2 regions of the Streptococcus sp. CF8-6 genome follow, and region 2 is predicted to be linked to the other one. Evidence: predicted binding sites of a transcription regulator. Region 2 holds the regulator's gene; the other holds the start of a gene.

Region 1 (8,054 bases), on a different contig from region 2:
GACTTAGGTCACTATGAACGTTTCATCGATATCAACCTCAACAAATATTCCAACGTGACAACTGGTAAAATTTACAGTGAAGTTCTTCGTAAAGAGCGCCGTGGAGAATACCTTGGGGCAACTGTTCAGGTTATTCCTCATATCACAGATGCTTTGAAAGAAAAAATCAAGCGTGCCGCTGTAACGACCGACTCGGATGTCATTATCACAGAGGTTGGTGGAACCGTTGGGGATATCGAGTCCTTGCCATTCCTAGAGGCTCTTCGTCAGATGAAGGCAGATGTGGGTGCAGATAATGTCATGTACATCCATACAACCTTGCTTCCATACCTCAAGGCTGCTGGTGAGATGAAAACCAAACCGACTCAGCATTCTGTAAAAGAATTGCGTGGATTGGGAATCCAGCCAAATATGTTGGTTATTCGTACGGAGAAACCAGCTGGCCAAGGAATTAAAAACAAACTAGCTCAGTTTTGTGACGTGGCTCCAGAAGCTGTTATCGAGTCTTTGGATGTCGAACACCTTTACCAAATTCCATTGAATTTGCAGGCACAAGGTATGGACCAAATTGTCTGTGACCATTTGAAACTAGACGCACCAGTAGCGGATATGACAGAGTGGTCAGCCATGGTGGACAAGGTCATGAACCTGAAAAAACAAGTCAAGATCTCCCTCGTTGGTAAGTATGTGGAGTTGCAAGATGCCTACATCTCAGTGGTCGAAGCCTTGAAACACTCTGGTTATGCCAACGACGCAGAAGTGAAGATCAATTGGATTAATGCCAATGATGTGACAGCAGAGAATGTAGCAGAACTCTTGTCTGATGCAGATGGCATCATTGTGCCAGGTGGTTTTGGTCAACGTGGTACGGAAGGGAAAATCCAAGCCATTCGCTATGCGCGTGAGAATGATGTCCCAATGTTGGGAGTCTGCTTGGGAATGCAGTTGACTTGTATCGAGTTTGCTCGTAACGTTTTAGGTCTTGAAGGTGCCAATTCTGCAGAACTTGCACCAGAAACAAAATATCCTATCATTGATATTATGCGTGACCAGGTTGATGTTGAGGATATGGGTGGAACTCTTCGTTTGGGACTTTATCCATCTAAGTTGAAACGTGGCTCTAAAGCAGCGGCTGCTTATCACAATCAAGAAGTGGTGCAACGCCGTCACCGTCACCGTTATGAGTTTAACAACGCCTTTCGTGAACAGTTTGAGACAGCAGGTTTTGTCTTCTCAGGTGTTTCTCCAGACAATCGTTTGGTCGAAATTGTGGAAATTCCTGAAAATAAATTCTTTGTGGCTTGTCAGTATCACCCTGAACTTTCCAGTCGTCCGAACCGTCCAGAAGAACTCTACACTGCCTTTGTTACTGCAGCAGTCGAGAACAGTAATTAGCACAATCAGAACCTTTGAGAAGAATCTCAGAGGTTTTTTAATTCATTCAGGAAAGTCTTGCTAACTCAGGCGCTTGGCAATAAGAATCAGAAGTCTTCTTTCCTCACCGAGGGAAGAGGTTTTTTACTTGCTTTTCTGCTACTTCCTCATTTGTCCTAGAGCCCTTTTTGTGTTACAATGAATGGTATGAAAGCTAAGAAATTATGGATGACTGGCTTGACTGTGGCTGGTCTAAGTGCCCTTGCTTTAGGGGCTAAAAAAGCAGCAGATAACCACAAACTCATGAAGACTCAAGAAGAGTTGACCGCTATCGTGCGCGAACTTTTCTCAGATATGGGTGAGATTGCGACTATTTATGTTCAAGTCTACGAAAGTAGCCTAGAGCGACTCGTCGGAGGAGTCATTTTCGAGGATGGCCGTCACTATACCTTTGTCTATGAAAATGAAGACCTAGTCTATGAGGAGGAAGTCTTATGATTACTCCTAGTAGTATAGAAGAGCTAGCAGGTTTTGTCGAGCAAGATGGCAAGAAGGTCTTCCTTTTTGTGGCGGACTGGTGTGGCGATTGTCGCTATATCTATCCATCCTTGCCAGAGATTGAGGAGACCAATCCAGAGTTCACCTTTATTCGAGTGGACCGTGACCAGTACATGGATCTATCCAAACTCTGGGATGTGTACGGCATTCCTAGCCTTGTTGTGCTAGAAAAGGACAAGGAAATCGGTCGTTTTGTCAATCGCGACCGTAAAAGCAAGGAACAAATTAACGACTTTTTAGCAGGACTGAAATAGGAGAAAATGGAAACAATGATTTTTACATATAACAAAGAGCATGTTGGCGATGTCCTTATGATCATCGTGAAAAACAGCGGAGATGCCAAACTGGACGTGGAGCGTAAAGGCAAAGTAGCCCGTGTTTTCCTCAAAGAAAATGGAGAAACAGTAGCTTGGAATATTTTCGAAATTTCAAGTTTGTTTGAAATTGCAGAGCGTGGTCAAGTCTTTTTGACAGATGAACAAGTAGAACGTTTGAACCAAGAATTGCGAGCGGAAGGCTTTGCAGAAGAGATTGTCAATGACAAAGAACCTAAGTTTGTTGTCGGTGAGATTATCGAGATGGTAGCTCATCCAGATAGTGACCACCTCAACATCTGCCAAGTTGCAGTCGCAAGTGACAAGACAGTGCAAATCGTGGCAGGAGCACCTAATGCGCGTGTTGGGTTGAAAACCATTGTAGTTCTTCCTGGAGCGATGATGCCAAAAGGCAATCTCATTTTCCCAGGCGAACTTCGTGGCGAAAAGAGTTTTGGCATGATGTGCAGTCCTCGTGAATTGAATTTGCCAAATGCTCCGCAAAAACGTGGGGTTATTGAATTATCAGAAGACCAAGTTGTCGGAACTCCATTTGACCCAGCTAAACATTGGACTGCCTAGGAAATTGTCAGTGTTTGATAGACCAGATAGAGGGGGATAAGATGGCGAAAAATGTAGTGATTACAGGGGCTACCTCAGGAATCGGTGAAGCGATTGCGCGTGCTTATCTGGAGCAGGGGGCGAATGTCGTTCTAACAGGGCGACGGACAGACAGACTAGAGACACTCAAGTCAGAGTTTGCAGAAACTTTTCCAAATCAAACAGTTTGGACCTTTGCACTGGATGTCACGGATATGACTATGGTCAAGACTGTTTGCTCCGATATTTTGGAAACGATAGGGCAGATTGATATCTTGGTCAATAACGCTGGACTAGCTCTTGGCTTGGCTCCCTATCAGGACTATGAAGAGTTGGATATGCTGACCATGCTGGATACCAATGTGAAGGGTTTGATGGCGGTTACTCGCTGTTTCTTGCCTTCTATGGTAAAAGCCAATCAGGGACATATTATCAATATGGGATCAACCGCAGGAATCTATGCCTATGCGGGTGCAGCAGTTTATTCAGCCACCAAGGCAGCAGTTAAGACTTTTTCAGATGGACTGCGAATTGATACGATCGCAACGGACATCAAGGTGACAACCATTCAGCCAGGAATTGTCGAAACAGATTTCTCTACAGTTCGTTTTCATGGTGACAAAGAGCGTGCTGCCACCGTCTATCAGGGAATTGAGGCCTTGCAAGCTCAGGATATTGCAGATACAGTGATCTATGTGACCAGTCAGCCTCGTCGTGTGCAGATTACAGATATGACCATTATGGCCAATCAACAGGCGACAGGTTTCATGGGGCATAAAAAATAAAAAATTTTCTCGAAAAGTTACAAATTTTTGTAACTTTTTTTGATTCCTTACGAATAGATAAGTAGGAGGAAGAAAATATGTATAATAAAGTTATCATGATTGGGCGCTTGACGTCTACACCAGAATTGCACAAAACAAACAACGACAAGTCAGTGGCGCGAGCAACTATCGCTGTGAACCGTCGTTACAAAGACCAAAACGGGGAACGTGAAGCTGACTTTGTCAATCTTGTTCTTTGGGGGAAATTGGCTGAAACCTTGGCAAGCTACGCAACTAAAGGTAGTCTTATCTCTGTGGATGGAGAACTTCGTACTCGTCGCTTCGAGAAAAATGGCCAGATGAACTATGTGACTGAAGTCCTTGCCACAGGATTCCAACTTTTGGAAAGCCGTGCCCAACGTGCTATGCGTGAAAATAATGCAGGACAGGATTTGGCAGACTTGGTTTTGGAAGAGGAAGAATTGCCATTTTAATACTCTTCGAAAATCTCTTCAAACCACGTCAGCTGGTATAGGTAACTGACTTCGTCAGTCTTATCTACAACCTCAAAACAGTGCTTTGAGCAACCTGCGGCTAGCTTCCTAGTTTGCTCTTTGATTTTCATTGAGTATAAACATTGAAAAGTCTGAGTTGGTCTCAGACTTTTTATCTTGCCAAAGTCAGACTTTTTTCTTGACTATTTCTGACCAAGTGATACAATAGAACTATGAATTAGCACTCATATATAAAGAGTGCTAATAATATGTAGTTTATCATGGAGGAAAACAGATGTTGAAACCATTAGGAGACCGTGTGGTCTTGAAAATCGAAGAAAAAGAACAAACTGTTGGAGGCTTTGTCCTTGCGGGCTCAGCCCAAGAAAAAACCAAAACTGCCCAAGTTATAGCTACAGGACAAGGTGTTCGCACCTTGAATGGTGACTTGGTTGCTCCAAGCGTTAAGGCTGGAGACCGTGTCTTAGTTGAAGCCCACGCTGGTATTGATGTCAAAGATGGCGATGAAAAGTACATTATCGTAGGCGAAGCCAATATTTTGGCAATCATTGAAGAATAGAAGGAGAAAGTAAGTATGTCAAAAGAAATTAAATTTTCATCTGATGCTCGTTCAGCTATGGTTCGTGGTGTCGATATCCTAGCAGACACAGTTAAAGTAACCTTAGGCCCAAAAGGTCGTAACGTTGTGTTGGAAAAATCATTCGGTTCACCATTGATTACCAATGACGGTGTGACCATTGCCAAAGAAATAGAGTTGGAAGACCATTTTGAAAATATGGGTGCTAAATTGGTATCAGAAGTAGCTTCAAAAACCAATGATATCGCAGGTGATGGAACCACAACTGCGACTGTCTTGACCCAAGCCATCGTCCGTGAAGGAATCAAAAACGTCACAGCAGGTGCCAATCCAATCGGTATCCGTCGAGGGATTGAAGCAGCGGTTGCCGCAGCTGTAGAAGTCTTGAAAAACAATGCCATCCCTGTTGCCAATAAAGAAGCCATCGCACAGGTTGCTGCCGTATCTTCTCGTTCTGAGAAAGTCGGCGAATACATCTCTGAAGCCATGGAAAAAGTTGGTAAAGATGGTGTCATCACTATTGAAGAGTCACGTGGTATGGAAACAGAACTTGAAGTTGTTGAAGGAATGCAGTTCGACCGCGGTTACCTATCGCAGTACATGGTGACAGATAGCGAAAAAATGGTGGCTGATCTTGAAAATCCATACATTTTGATTACTGACAAGAAGATTTCCAATATCCAAGAAATCTTGCCACTTCTAGAAAGCATTCTCCAAAGCAATCGTCCACTCTTGATTATTGCGGATGATGTAGATGGTGAAGCTCTTCCGACTCTTGTATTGAACAAGATTCGTGGAACCTTCAACGTAGTAGCAGTTAAGGCACCTGGTTTTGGTGACCGTCGTAAGGCTATGTTGGAAGATATCGCTATCTTGACAGGTGGAACAGTTATCACAGAAGATCTTGGTCTTGAGTTGAAGGACGCTACTATTGAGGCGCTTGGTCAAGCAGCGAGAGTAACTGTGAACAAAGATAGCACTGTTATCGTAGAAGGTGCTGGAAATCCTGAAGCTATTTCTCACCGTGTTGCGGTTATCAAGTCTCAAATCGAAACTACAACTTCTGAATTTGATCGTGAAAAATTGCAAGAACGCTTGGCAAAATTGTCAGGTGGTGTCGCAGTCATCAAGGTCGGTGCTGCAACTGAAACTGAGTTGAAAGAAATGAAACTCCGCATTGAAGATGCCCTCAACGCTACTCGTGCAGCCGTTGAAGAAGGAATCGTTGCAGGTGGTGGAACAGCTCTTGTAAATGTCATCCCAGCCGTAGCTGATTTGGAATTGACAGGAGATGAAGCGACAGGACGCAATATTGTTCTCCGTGCCTTGGAAGAGCCTGTTCGTCAAATCGCCCACAATGCGGGATTCGAAGGTTCTATTGTTATTGACCGCTTGAAGAATGCGGAAGTTAGCACAGGCTTCAACGCAGCAACTGGCGAGTGGGTTAACATGATTGAAGAGGGAATCATTGACCCAGTTAAGGTTAGTCGTTCTGCCCTTCAAAATGCAGCCTCTGTAGCCAGCTTGATTTTAACAACAGAAGCAGTCGTAGCCAATAAACCAGAACCAGTAACCCCAGCTCCAGCCATGGATCCAAGCATGATGGGTGGAATGATGTAAGCTGTTTATACTAAGCAATTCATAAAAAACACAAAAGGAGGGAATGAGCATCCCTCCTTTTATCGCTTCCTTTTTATAAAATCGATTTGAGCTGGTTGGTGATATATGGTAAAATAATTAATAGTAAAAGGAGAAGAACATGATTGATGTAGAAGAAATTCTGAGCAAGATGAATCCCAATCAGAAGATTAATTATGACCGTGTCATGCAGAAAATGGTTCAGGTTTGGGAAAAGAATGAGGAACGGCCAACTATTCTCATGCATGTTTGCTGTGCTCCTTGTAGTACCTACACCCTCGAGTATCTGACCAAATACGCTGATGTGACCATCTATTTCGCCAATTCCAATATCCACCCCAAGGCAGAATACCACAAGCGGGCTTATGTCACCAAAAAATTTGTCAGTGATTTCAATGAGCGAACAGGAAATACGGTTCAGTACCTAGAAGCTCCCTACGAACCAAATGAATACCGTCAGTTAGTCAGAGGCCTAGAGGAAGAACCTGAAGGTGGCGACCGTTGCAAGGTTTGTTTTGACTATCGTTTGGACAAAACAGCGCAAGTGGCTATGGATTTGGGCTTTGACTACTTTGGTTCAGCCTTGACCATCAGTCCCCATAAGAATTCTCAAACCATCAATAGCATCGGAATTGATGTGCAAAAGATTTATACGACCCACTATCTCCCAAGTGATTTCAAGAAAAATCAAGGTTACAAGCGTTCGGTGGAGATGTGCGAGGAGTATGATATTTATCGTCAATGTTATTGTGGATGCGTCTATGCAGCTCAAGCCCAGAACATTGATCTTGTTCAGGTTAAGAAGGATGCCACGGCTTTCTTGTTGGATAAGGATGTTGAAAAAGACTATTCCCACATCAAGTTTACTGTTACTAAATTAGATATATAGCAATTAACCCAGCTTTCAGGCTGGGTTTTTCAAATAAAAAACCAGGGCTCTCACCCCGGTTTGACAACTTTACCGATTCTTTAGTTCTATGTAGCGTTTGTACCAAATGTTGACATAGGCCTCTGAGAAAGGACCGCGTCCATTGTTGATCCAATCAACAAGGATTTTAACATGTTCTTTCAAAATATAGTCTAAATCATCAGAATACTTCATTTTGCGTTTATGGCGCTCATACTCTTCAACGTCCAAGAGACGCTTTTCACCATCAGTGAAAACCTTGACATCCAAATCATAATCAATGTATTTCAGGGCTTCCTCATCTAGATAGTAGGGGCTGGCCATATTGCAATAGTAGGAAATCCCATTATCACGAATCATGGCAATGATATTAAACCAATATTTTTTGTGAAAGTAAACAATAGCGGGTTCTCGAGTCACCCAACGACGGCCGTCACTTTCGGTAACAAGTGTGTGGTCGTTGACGCCTATAATAGCGTTCTCTGTTGTTTTTAGTACCATGGTGTCCCGCCAAGTACGGTGAAGACTCCCATCATGCTTATAACTTTGAATTGTAATAAAGTCGCCTTCTTTTGGAAGTTTCATAACTAACCAACTTTCTACAATTTATAAGTTTATCGTCTACTATTATATCATAAATTGGTCTAATTTTTTTGAATTTTACCTGAAAATGTTAAAGATATTCTCTGAGAGCGCTGGCTATATCCGAAAAATCATAGCCTTTTCGAGCTAAAACTTGGGTTAAACGCTGTTTAAGTTCGTATCCTTCATACTTTCGAGCATACTTAGCATATTGTTTGTCTAGCT
Region 2 (8,054 bases):
TGGCTTAGCACCAGATCCATTACAGGTACGACAGCTTGCTTCACGGTTGTACTTAACTTCTTTTTCTGTTCCGAAGATAGCTTCTTCAAAGGTCAAATTCACACGATACTGGAGGTCATCCCCTTGGCGAGGAGCGTTTGGATTGCGTGAAGCTCCGCCTCCGCCGAAAAAACTTGAGAAGATATCTTCAAAACCACCGAAGCCACCTGCTCCGTCAAAGCCACCAAAACCACCAGCACCACCAAAGCCACCGTTGGCACCCGCAGCACCATACTGGTCGTAGGCTGCACGTTTTTGGTCGTCACTCAAAGTCTCATAGGCTTCTTGAACTTCCTTGTATTTTTCCTCAGCGCCAGGCTCCTTGTTGATATCTGGGTGATATTTTTTGGAAAGCTTACGATAAGCCTTTTTGATCTCGTCTGCCGAAGCGTTTTTTGACACCCCCAGACGATCATAAAATTCAGTATTGTTCATAATTCAAGATACAAAGGGCGTCAAACGGACACAGCCAAAATAGGAGTTTTGACGACGGACACTTACGTCCTAGAAAAAACTATCTTTTTGGCACAGTCCGTAGCCCGTGTTCAGTTACTCGAACACCCTTATTCCTTTCTGTTAATATTACGGAACAAAACCTCAATCTAGGTCGGGTTCAATTCCTTTCTTTCATATTGATAATAAAAACTCAAATAAATTGGGTTTAGCCCCTTTTTACCGAAAAACAGAGGCTGGGTTGCAACCTCTGGATTTCTTCCTATACTTATAACATCAGACCGAGGCTAAAACAAAGACCTATCCGCCTCATCTAATTTTCAAAACAACTTTTGACGCGGTAGCTGATTGGATTTTAGGTTCGTCTTTCAGACTCCCAAAAACCCTAATCATCCTCGCGGGGGTTCGACTACGAACTAAAAACTTTCAATTTTTAGTTCTGTCTTACCGCCTATTTCTCCGTAAACTCTCCGTCTACGACGTCATCACCTGCGTTTCCTGTTGCTTGTGCGCCTTCTGCTCCTGCTTGAGCTTGTTGCGCTGCTGCGGCTTGTTCGTAGAGTTTAACAGCAAGTCCTTGAGCTTTTTCATTCAATGCTTCAAGTTTTGCTTTCATTTCGTCCAAGTTGTTATCTTCTTGAGCTTTCTTAAGGTCATCAAGTGCAGCTTGGGCAGCATCACGTTCTGCATCGAAGCCTTTTCCTTCAGTTTCCTTGATTGTCTTTTCAGTCGCAAAGATTGCTTGGTCTACTTCGTTACGAAGGTCTACTTCTTCTTTACGTTTCTTATCTGCTTCAGCGTTAGCTTCTGCATCTTTCATCATGCGGTCGATTTCTTCATCAGTCAAACCAGAGTTAGATTGGATGACAATAGTTTGTTCTTTTTGAGTTCCAAGATCTTTAGCCTTAACAGATACGATACCGTTCTTGTCAATGTCAAATGTTACTTCGATTTGAGGAATTCCACGAGGTGCGGCTGGGATATCAGTCAATTGGAAGCGTCCAAGAGTCTTGTTATCAGCTGCCATTGGGCGTTCACCTTGAAGAACGTGGATATCAACGGCTGGTTGGTTGTCTGCTGCTGTTGAGAAGACTTGTGATTTAGAAGTTGGGATTGTAGTGTTGCGGTCGATAAGTTTTGTGAAGACTCCACCCATTGTTTCGATACCAAGTGACAATGGTGTTACATCAAGAAGGACAACGTCTTTCACATCACCAGTGATGACACCACCTTGGATAGCAGCACCCATAGCAACAACTTCATCTGGGTTTACTGATTTGTTTGGTTCTTTACCAGTTTCAGCTTTAACAGCTTCTACAACGGCTGGGATACGAGTTGAACCACCAACAAGGATAACTTCGTCGATTTCTGACAAGCTCAAACCTGCATCTGAAAGGGCTTGACGAACTGGAACTTTTGTACGTTCAACAAGGTCACGAGTCAAATCGTCAAATTTCGCACGAGTCAAGGTCATTTCCAAGTGAAGAGGTCCAGCCTCACCTGCAGTGATGAATGGCAAGCTGATTTGTGTTGAAGTTACACCAGAAAGGTCTTTCTTCGCTTTTTCAGCCGCATCTTTCAAACGTTGCATTGCCATCTTGTCAGTAGACAAGTCAATACCGTTTTCTTTCTTGAATTCTGCTACCAAGTGGTCGATGATTTTTTGGTCAAAGTCGTCACCACCGAGTTTGTTGTCCCCTGCAGTTGACAATACATCGAAGACACCGTCACCCAATTCAAGGATAGATACGTCGAATGTACCACCACCAAGGTCGAATACCAAGATTTTTTCTTCTTTGTCAGTCTTGTCCAAACCGTAAGCAAGAGCTGCTGCAGTTGGTTCGTTAACGATACGTTCTACTTCAAGACCAGCAATTTTACCAGCGTCTTTAGTTGCTTGGCGTTGAGCATCGTTGAAGTAAGCTGGAACTGTGATAACAGCCTTGGTTACTTTTTCACCAAGGTATTCTTCAGCGTAACCTTTCAAGTATTGAAGAATCATAGCTGAGATTTCTTGTGGAGTGTATTCTTTTCCATTTGCAGAAACTTTTTCAGAAGTACCCATCTTAGATTTGATAGAGATAACTGTATCTGGGTTTGTAACTGCTTGACGTTTTGCGGCATCACCAACGATGATTTCTCCATTTTTGAATGATACTACAGATGGAGTTGTACGGTTTCCTTCTGGGTTTGCGATGATTTTGCTTTCAGTTCCTTCAAGAACTGCAACTGCTGAGTTTGTTGTACCTAAGTCAATACCGATAATTTTAGACATGTGTTTTTCTCCTTAAAGTTTAATTCGAATTTTGATTTTTTGATATTTCCCTTAAGTGGTGGGGACGTGAGCAACTCCCTACGGGATTTCATCACTTATTTTTGAGCCTATTGTCTCAAAAATCCCCTGTTTCACCACGGCGGACAATATCTTCCTTGCAAGCCTCCGGCTTGTTTTTTATCTTTTTTCATAGTTTATTGTCGTTTCGGACAAGTTTTTAAGTTCTCTAGCCTAGTTATATACTACTACCATGGCTGGGCGTAGGATGCGGTCATGGAGTTTGTAGCCTTTCTGGAAGACTTGAGCGATGGTGTCTGCTGGGTGTTCATCGTCTGCTGGGAGAGTTTGGATGGCCATATGATAGTTATGGTCAAATTCACCGTCAGCTACAATTTCTTCGATTCCTTCTTCTTTCAAAGCGTGAATCAAGCTCTCTTGCACCATCTCCAATCCTTTTTTGACATCGTCTGTCAAACCTTCAACAGCAAGAGCACGTTCTAAGTTGTCGAGCGATGGTAAGATTGCTTTTGCCAGATCTTGGCTACGATAGCGTTGCAAGTTTTGACGTTCTTCATTGGCACGGCGTTGAATATTTTGCATTTCTGCATGAGCACGAAGGTATTTGTTTTCGAACTCATCCGCGCGTTCATTTGCCAAGTCCAACTCAGACTTCTCAGGAGTTGTTTCTTCAGTTGTTTCTACAACTTCCTCTTCTTTCATTTCTTCGTTTTTTTTATCTTGGGCCATTTTCGCCTCCTTTATTGATTTCAAAATTAATTTACTTCGTAATGATTACTGCTGAGGTAGCGATAAAAATCTGTCAACTTCATGGTCAAAACACGATTGACCACATTGACTTGGTTGACCAATTGCTGGTAATCCAGATTGACTGGACCGATAATCGCTAGAATTCCAAAACCTCGATAAGGAATGAGGAATTTACTGCTAATCACCGCTAGGTCTGCTAGACAAGACTCCTGACTGTCCGCAACACGGACATTTTGCATTTGATCTTCATGCAGACCCTCACGAATCTCCAAAGCCACCTTTTGCGGTTGGTCAAAGAACTGATAGGCTGCTAGATTGGCAAAATTCAAGAGATTGACCTTGCCCGACACCACAATGTTTTCGTTGAACATTTCTTTAAAAATGTGTTCAAAGAGATCCATGACATTATCCGTTGTTGTAAAGTAACGTTGGATAATTTGCGGAATCTCCGTCCGAATCTTGTAATGAATGTCCAGAACGGTGTGACCTAGGAAACGTTCTTGAATCAAGGTCTTGAGGCGATTTAAATCTTCCTGCAAGAAGTTCCTTGGAATCAGAAATTGACTGGTAACCGTTCGGGACTCGTCTAAGGTAAATACTGCCAAGGCTGTATGTTGTCCCAAAACAACGATATCAAAGGCTGTCAACCGTTGCCTACTGGGCTCAACATCCAGCGCCACTACCGTACAACCGCTCAGGTCTGTCAGTAGATTAGCAGCCTCTTGCAGGATATCCTCCAGTTTGAAGAATTCCTGATCAAAAGCTTTGACAATCTCATAAACCTCATTTTCAGCCAGCCGATCAAAAGCGAGCGAGTGTTTTACATAGTACTGAAAACCAGCAACACTTGGCATCCGACCACTTGAGGTATGAGCCTTCTCAAGCAAACCCTGCTTCTCTAGAGCTGCCATGTCATTACGAATGGTAGCACTACTAGAATTGATAGACTCTTGTAGCGCCTTGGATCCGACAGGTTCGTGCGTTTTGGTAAAGATGTCAATAATCAGATTTAAAATATCCTGCTGACGCTCTGTAACCATCTCATCACTCCTCTCTGTCCGATCGATTAGCACTCTATGCATCCAAGTGCTAACTCATGATTCTATTATACACCCTTAGAAGAGAATGTCAAGACAAAAACTCAAAAAATTAGCACTCTTTTGCCAAGAGTGCTAAAAATCAGTCTACAGACCTAGAATCTTACTTCTCATCTACTTGGTATTTCCTTTTAAGCCTGAAAAAACCATAGATTAGATAAGAAATTAAACAAGTGTATAAAACGAAAATAATAAAGAAAGACTGAGACAAATTTTCTCGATACAAACTCATGCAAACAACAAGACCACCTGAAAAAGTGGCTATACAGGAACGAAGTCTAGACCGCATAACTTCCCATCTGAGACCCTTACTCATATAGACTTTCTCCTCTGAAAGTATATCAGAAGTTGGTTTACGAAGAATCGAACAAAAACCTGTTTCTATCAATTCCCAACCGCTATTTCTAAAATCTTGTAGTTCATGCTTATACTTTTTAAGAAATCTAGAATCATAGATATGATAGATAATATCATCTGGTTGACATTGTTCAAAATAGAAAAAACCAAAACGGTTAGTTCTATATCTCCAACCTTTCAAGTGCATCTCATGTAAATATTCTTCTTCCTTGTCCAAATCAACAATAGTGAAAATCCTAAATTGCTTTTTATTTATCATGACTTTCCCTCCAATTTGTGCATACCTACCTTATCATAAATCTGATAATTCCTTCTTTTTATGCCATAACTTCCAGCTAATATAGGCAACTATTAACAAAAGGATTAAAGACAAGAAAATATCTAGCCCAACCGCAAGAAAACTCCATAGACCATACGCATTACTTCTATTGAGCAATTTAAGTAAGAATGGTATATGTATGGCTAGCAAAAGTAAAACAGGTACTAGCCGCAGTCTTAAAATGCGATTAACCATAGCTAACTTCCCAGTAGCATCGTTATAAATTTCAAACTCTGCATCCGATTCAATTTCAGAATGTGCTTTTCTAAAATAGGAAAAACTATTAAAGTCTGTAATATGCTCCCAACCACAGTCTTTAAACAGTTGTATATAGGAGGCTCTCTCTGATGTTTTCATTGGGTAAAAATCCAACTGATAAGACACTTGTTCAGGCTGACACTTTTCAAAGGTATACCTAACCGCAAACAACAAGATAGAATAGCTTACTTTTCTAAGTTTCCAGCCCTTGGCATGCATTTCTCTAAAGTATCGAGCCTCTCTATCATAATCCGCAATGGTAAAAATTCGGTAAACAATTTTCTTTTCCATCATCCTTCCTCCCGACTATTTCTGTAGAGCCGTTCAATACGTTTCAATTCAATATCTAAGACTTTTCGTCCTAAGTCTGTGATCTGATAGATTTTACGTTTTTCCTCTTCCCGGATAAAGGAAATCAAGCCATCCTTTTCCATCTTTGACAAGGTCCCATACATAGTTCCAGGACTAATCGAAACTTGCGAATCTGTCATCTCCTTAACCTTTTGTGTGATACCATATCCATGGTTCTCCTTCTGTAGACAAAACAAGATATAAAACCCCGTTTCAGTCATGGGGAGGTAAACACGCCTGATCTTATCTGTTAATTCCATTTAACCACACCTCCTATTTAATTCGATATATCGCACTTCGTTATACAAACTATATCACATCTCGATATAAAATGCAAGAAAAAGAGAGAACGATTTCTCGTTCTCTCTTCTTAGGCTCAGGAATTAAGAAGTCATTTTGTTATTTCCTAAGAGTAGCTTAGTCTTTCTTGCGAAGGATAAAAACGGCTAGGCTTGCAAAGGCAAGACCGATGATTGAAAGAAGACCAGATACTGCTGAACCCGTGTTTGGTAACAAGTTCTGATTTTGACTACTTCCTTCTTCTGGTTGACTATTAGTTCCAGAATCTTTAATTGGGGCCGGAGTGAATTCCCAGGTTCCTACGAAGTGTGCGTCTGCTCCATTGATGGTTTCAGATGTCTTGTCATAAGACTTGAAGCTCCATGTGCCTTCTGCTGTCTTAACTTCTGTTTGACTTGGTTGCGTCGGAATCGCTTGGCTACCGTCTTTCAAGTCTGTTTGGTCTGCTGGAAGCAAGGCTTTTACTTCTTGTGGAAGTTCTTTGCCTGGAGTTCCACTGACAAACTCGTGTGTCGCCTTGTAGGTTGGCGCTGGGGTGAATTCCCATGTGCCTACGAAATGTGCATCTGCTCCATTGATGGTTTCCGATGTCTTGTCGTAGGACTTGAAGCTCCATGTGCCTTCTGCGGTCTTAACCTCTGTTTTACTTGGTTGAGTCGGAGTCGCTTGACTGCCATCTTTCAAGTTTGTTTGGTCTGCCGGAAGCAAGGCTTTCACTTCTTGCGGAAGTTCTTTTCCTGGCGTTCCGCTGACAAACTCATGAACTGCTTTATGAGTCACTGTTGGCGCTGGGGTGAATTCCCATGTGCCTACAAACTTAACATCTGATCCATTAATTGTTTCTGATGTCTTGTCGTAGGACTTAAAGCTCCATGTACCTTCTGCAGTCTTAACCTCTGTTTTACTTGGTTGAGTCGGAGTCGCTTGACTACCATCTTTCAAGTTTGTTTGGTCTGCCGGAAGCAAGGCTTTCACTTCTTGCGGAAGTTCTTTTCCTGGCGTTCCGCTGACAAACTCATGAGTTGCCTTATAGGTTGGGGATGGGGTGAATTCCCATGTACCTACAAACTTAACATCTGATCCATTAATTGTTTCCGATGTCTTATCGTAGAACTTGAAGCTCCAGGTACCTTCTGCTGTCTTCACTTCTGTTTGACTTGGTTGCATTGGAGTTGCTTGACTGCCATCTTTCAAGTTTGTTTGGTCTGCTGGAAGCAAGGCTTTCACTTCTTGTGGAAGTTCTTTACCTGAAGTTCCGCTGACAAACTCGTGAACCGCCTTATGAGTCACTGTTGGAACTGGGCTTGCTGTAAACTCCCATGTACCTACAAACTTAACATCTGATCCATTAATTGTTTCCGATGTCTTATCGTAGAACTTGAAGCTCCAGGTACCTTCTGCTGTCTTCACTTCTGTTTGACTTGGTTGCATTGGAGTTGCTTGACTGCCATCTTTCAAGTTTGTTTGGTCTGCTGGAAGAAGGGCCTTCATTTCTTGTGGAAGTTCTTTACCTGGGGTTCCGCTGACAAACTCGTGAACTGCCTTATGAGTCACTGTTGGCGCTGGAGTGAATTCCCAGGTGCCTACGAAGTGTGCATCTGCTCCATTAATAGTTTCAGATGTCTTGTCATAGGACTTGAAGCTCCATGTGCCTTCTGCTGTCTTAACTTCTGTTTGACTTGGTTGTGTTGGTGTTGCTTGGCTGCCATCTTTCAAGTTTGTTTGGTCTGCCGGAAGCAAGTCTTTTACTTCTTGTGGAAGGTCTTTTCCTGGCGTTCCGCTGACAAATTCATGTGTTGCCTTGTAAGTTGGTGCTGGGGTAAATTCCCAAGTACCG

The links. The regulator HrcA, encoded in region 2, represses chaperone genes, less so after heat shock. The targets are predictions, from matches to a motif close to TTAGCACTCNNNNNNNNNGAGTGCTAA.
Region 1: a site for HrcA is predicted at 4,343-4,369, ahead of groES (co-chaperone GroES). Genes of this name have one in related genera too.

What each region holds. Positions count from the first base shown of each region.
Region 1 covers NZ_JANCOF010000009.1:2,072-10,125, reverse strand. The annotation lists gene NML69_RS09610 (CTP synthase) at 1-1,395, shown strand, start outside; gene NML69_RS09605 (DUF4651 domain-containing protein) at 1,573-1,872, shown strand; gene NML69_RS09600 (thioredoxin family protein) at 1,869-2,186, shown strand; gene ytpR (YtpR family tRNA-binding protein) at 2,202-2,828, shown strand; gene NML69_RS09590 (SDR family NAD(P)-dependent oxidoreductase) at 2,870-3,631, shown strand; gene NML69_RS09585 (single-stranded DNA-binding protein) at 3,709-4,104, shown strand; gene groES (co-chaperone GroES) at 4,400-4,684, shown strand; gene groL (chaperonin GroEL) at 4,700-6,322, shown strand; gene NML69_RS09570 (epoxyqueuosine reductase QueH) at 6,462-7,229, shown strand; gene NML69_RS09565 (DUF402 domain-containing protein) at 7,299-7,832, opposite strand; gene recX (recombination regulator RecX) at 7,921-8,054, opposite strand, start outside.
Region 2 covers NZ_JANCOF010000008.1:25,348-33,401, reverse strand. The annotation lists gene dnaJ (molecular chaperone DnaJ) at 1-474, opposite strand, end outside; gene dnaK (molecular chaperone DnaK) at 944-2,767, opposite strand; gene grpE (nucleotide exchange factor GrpE) at 2,999-3,514, opposite strand; gene hrcA (heat-inducible transcriptional repressor HrcA) at 3,541-4,575, opposite strand; gene NML69_RS09430 (DUF2812 domain-containing protein) at 4,736-5,248, opposite strand; gene NML69_RS09425 (DUF2812 domain-containing protein) at 5,282-5,857, opposite strand; gene NML69_RS09420 (PadR family transcriptional regulator) at 5,857-6,177, opposite strand; gene NML69_RS09415 (LPXTG-anchored SHIRT domain periscope protein) at 6,335-8,054, opposite strand, start outside.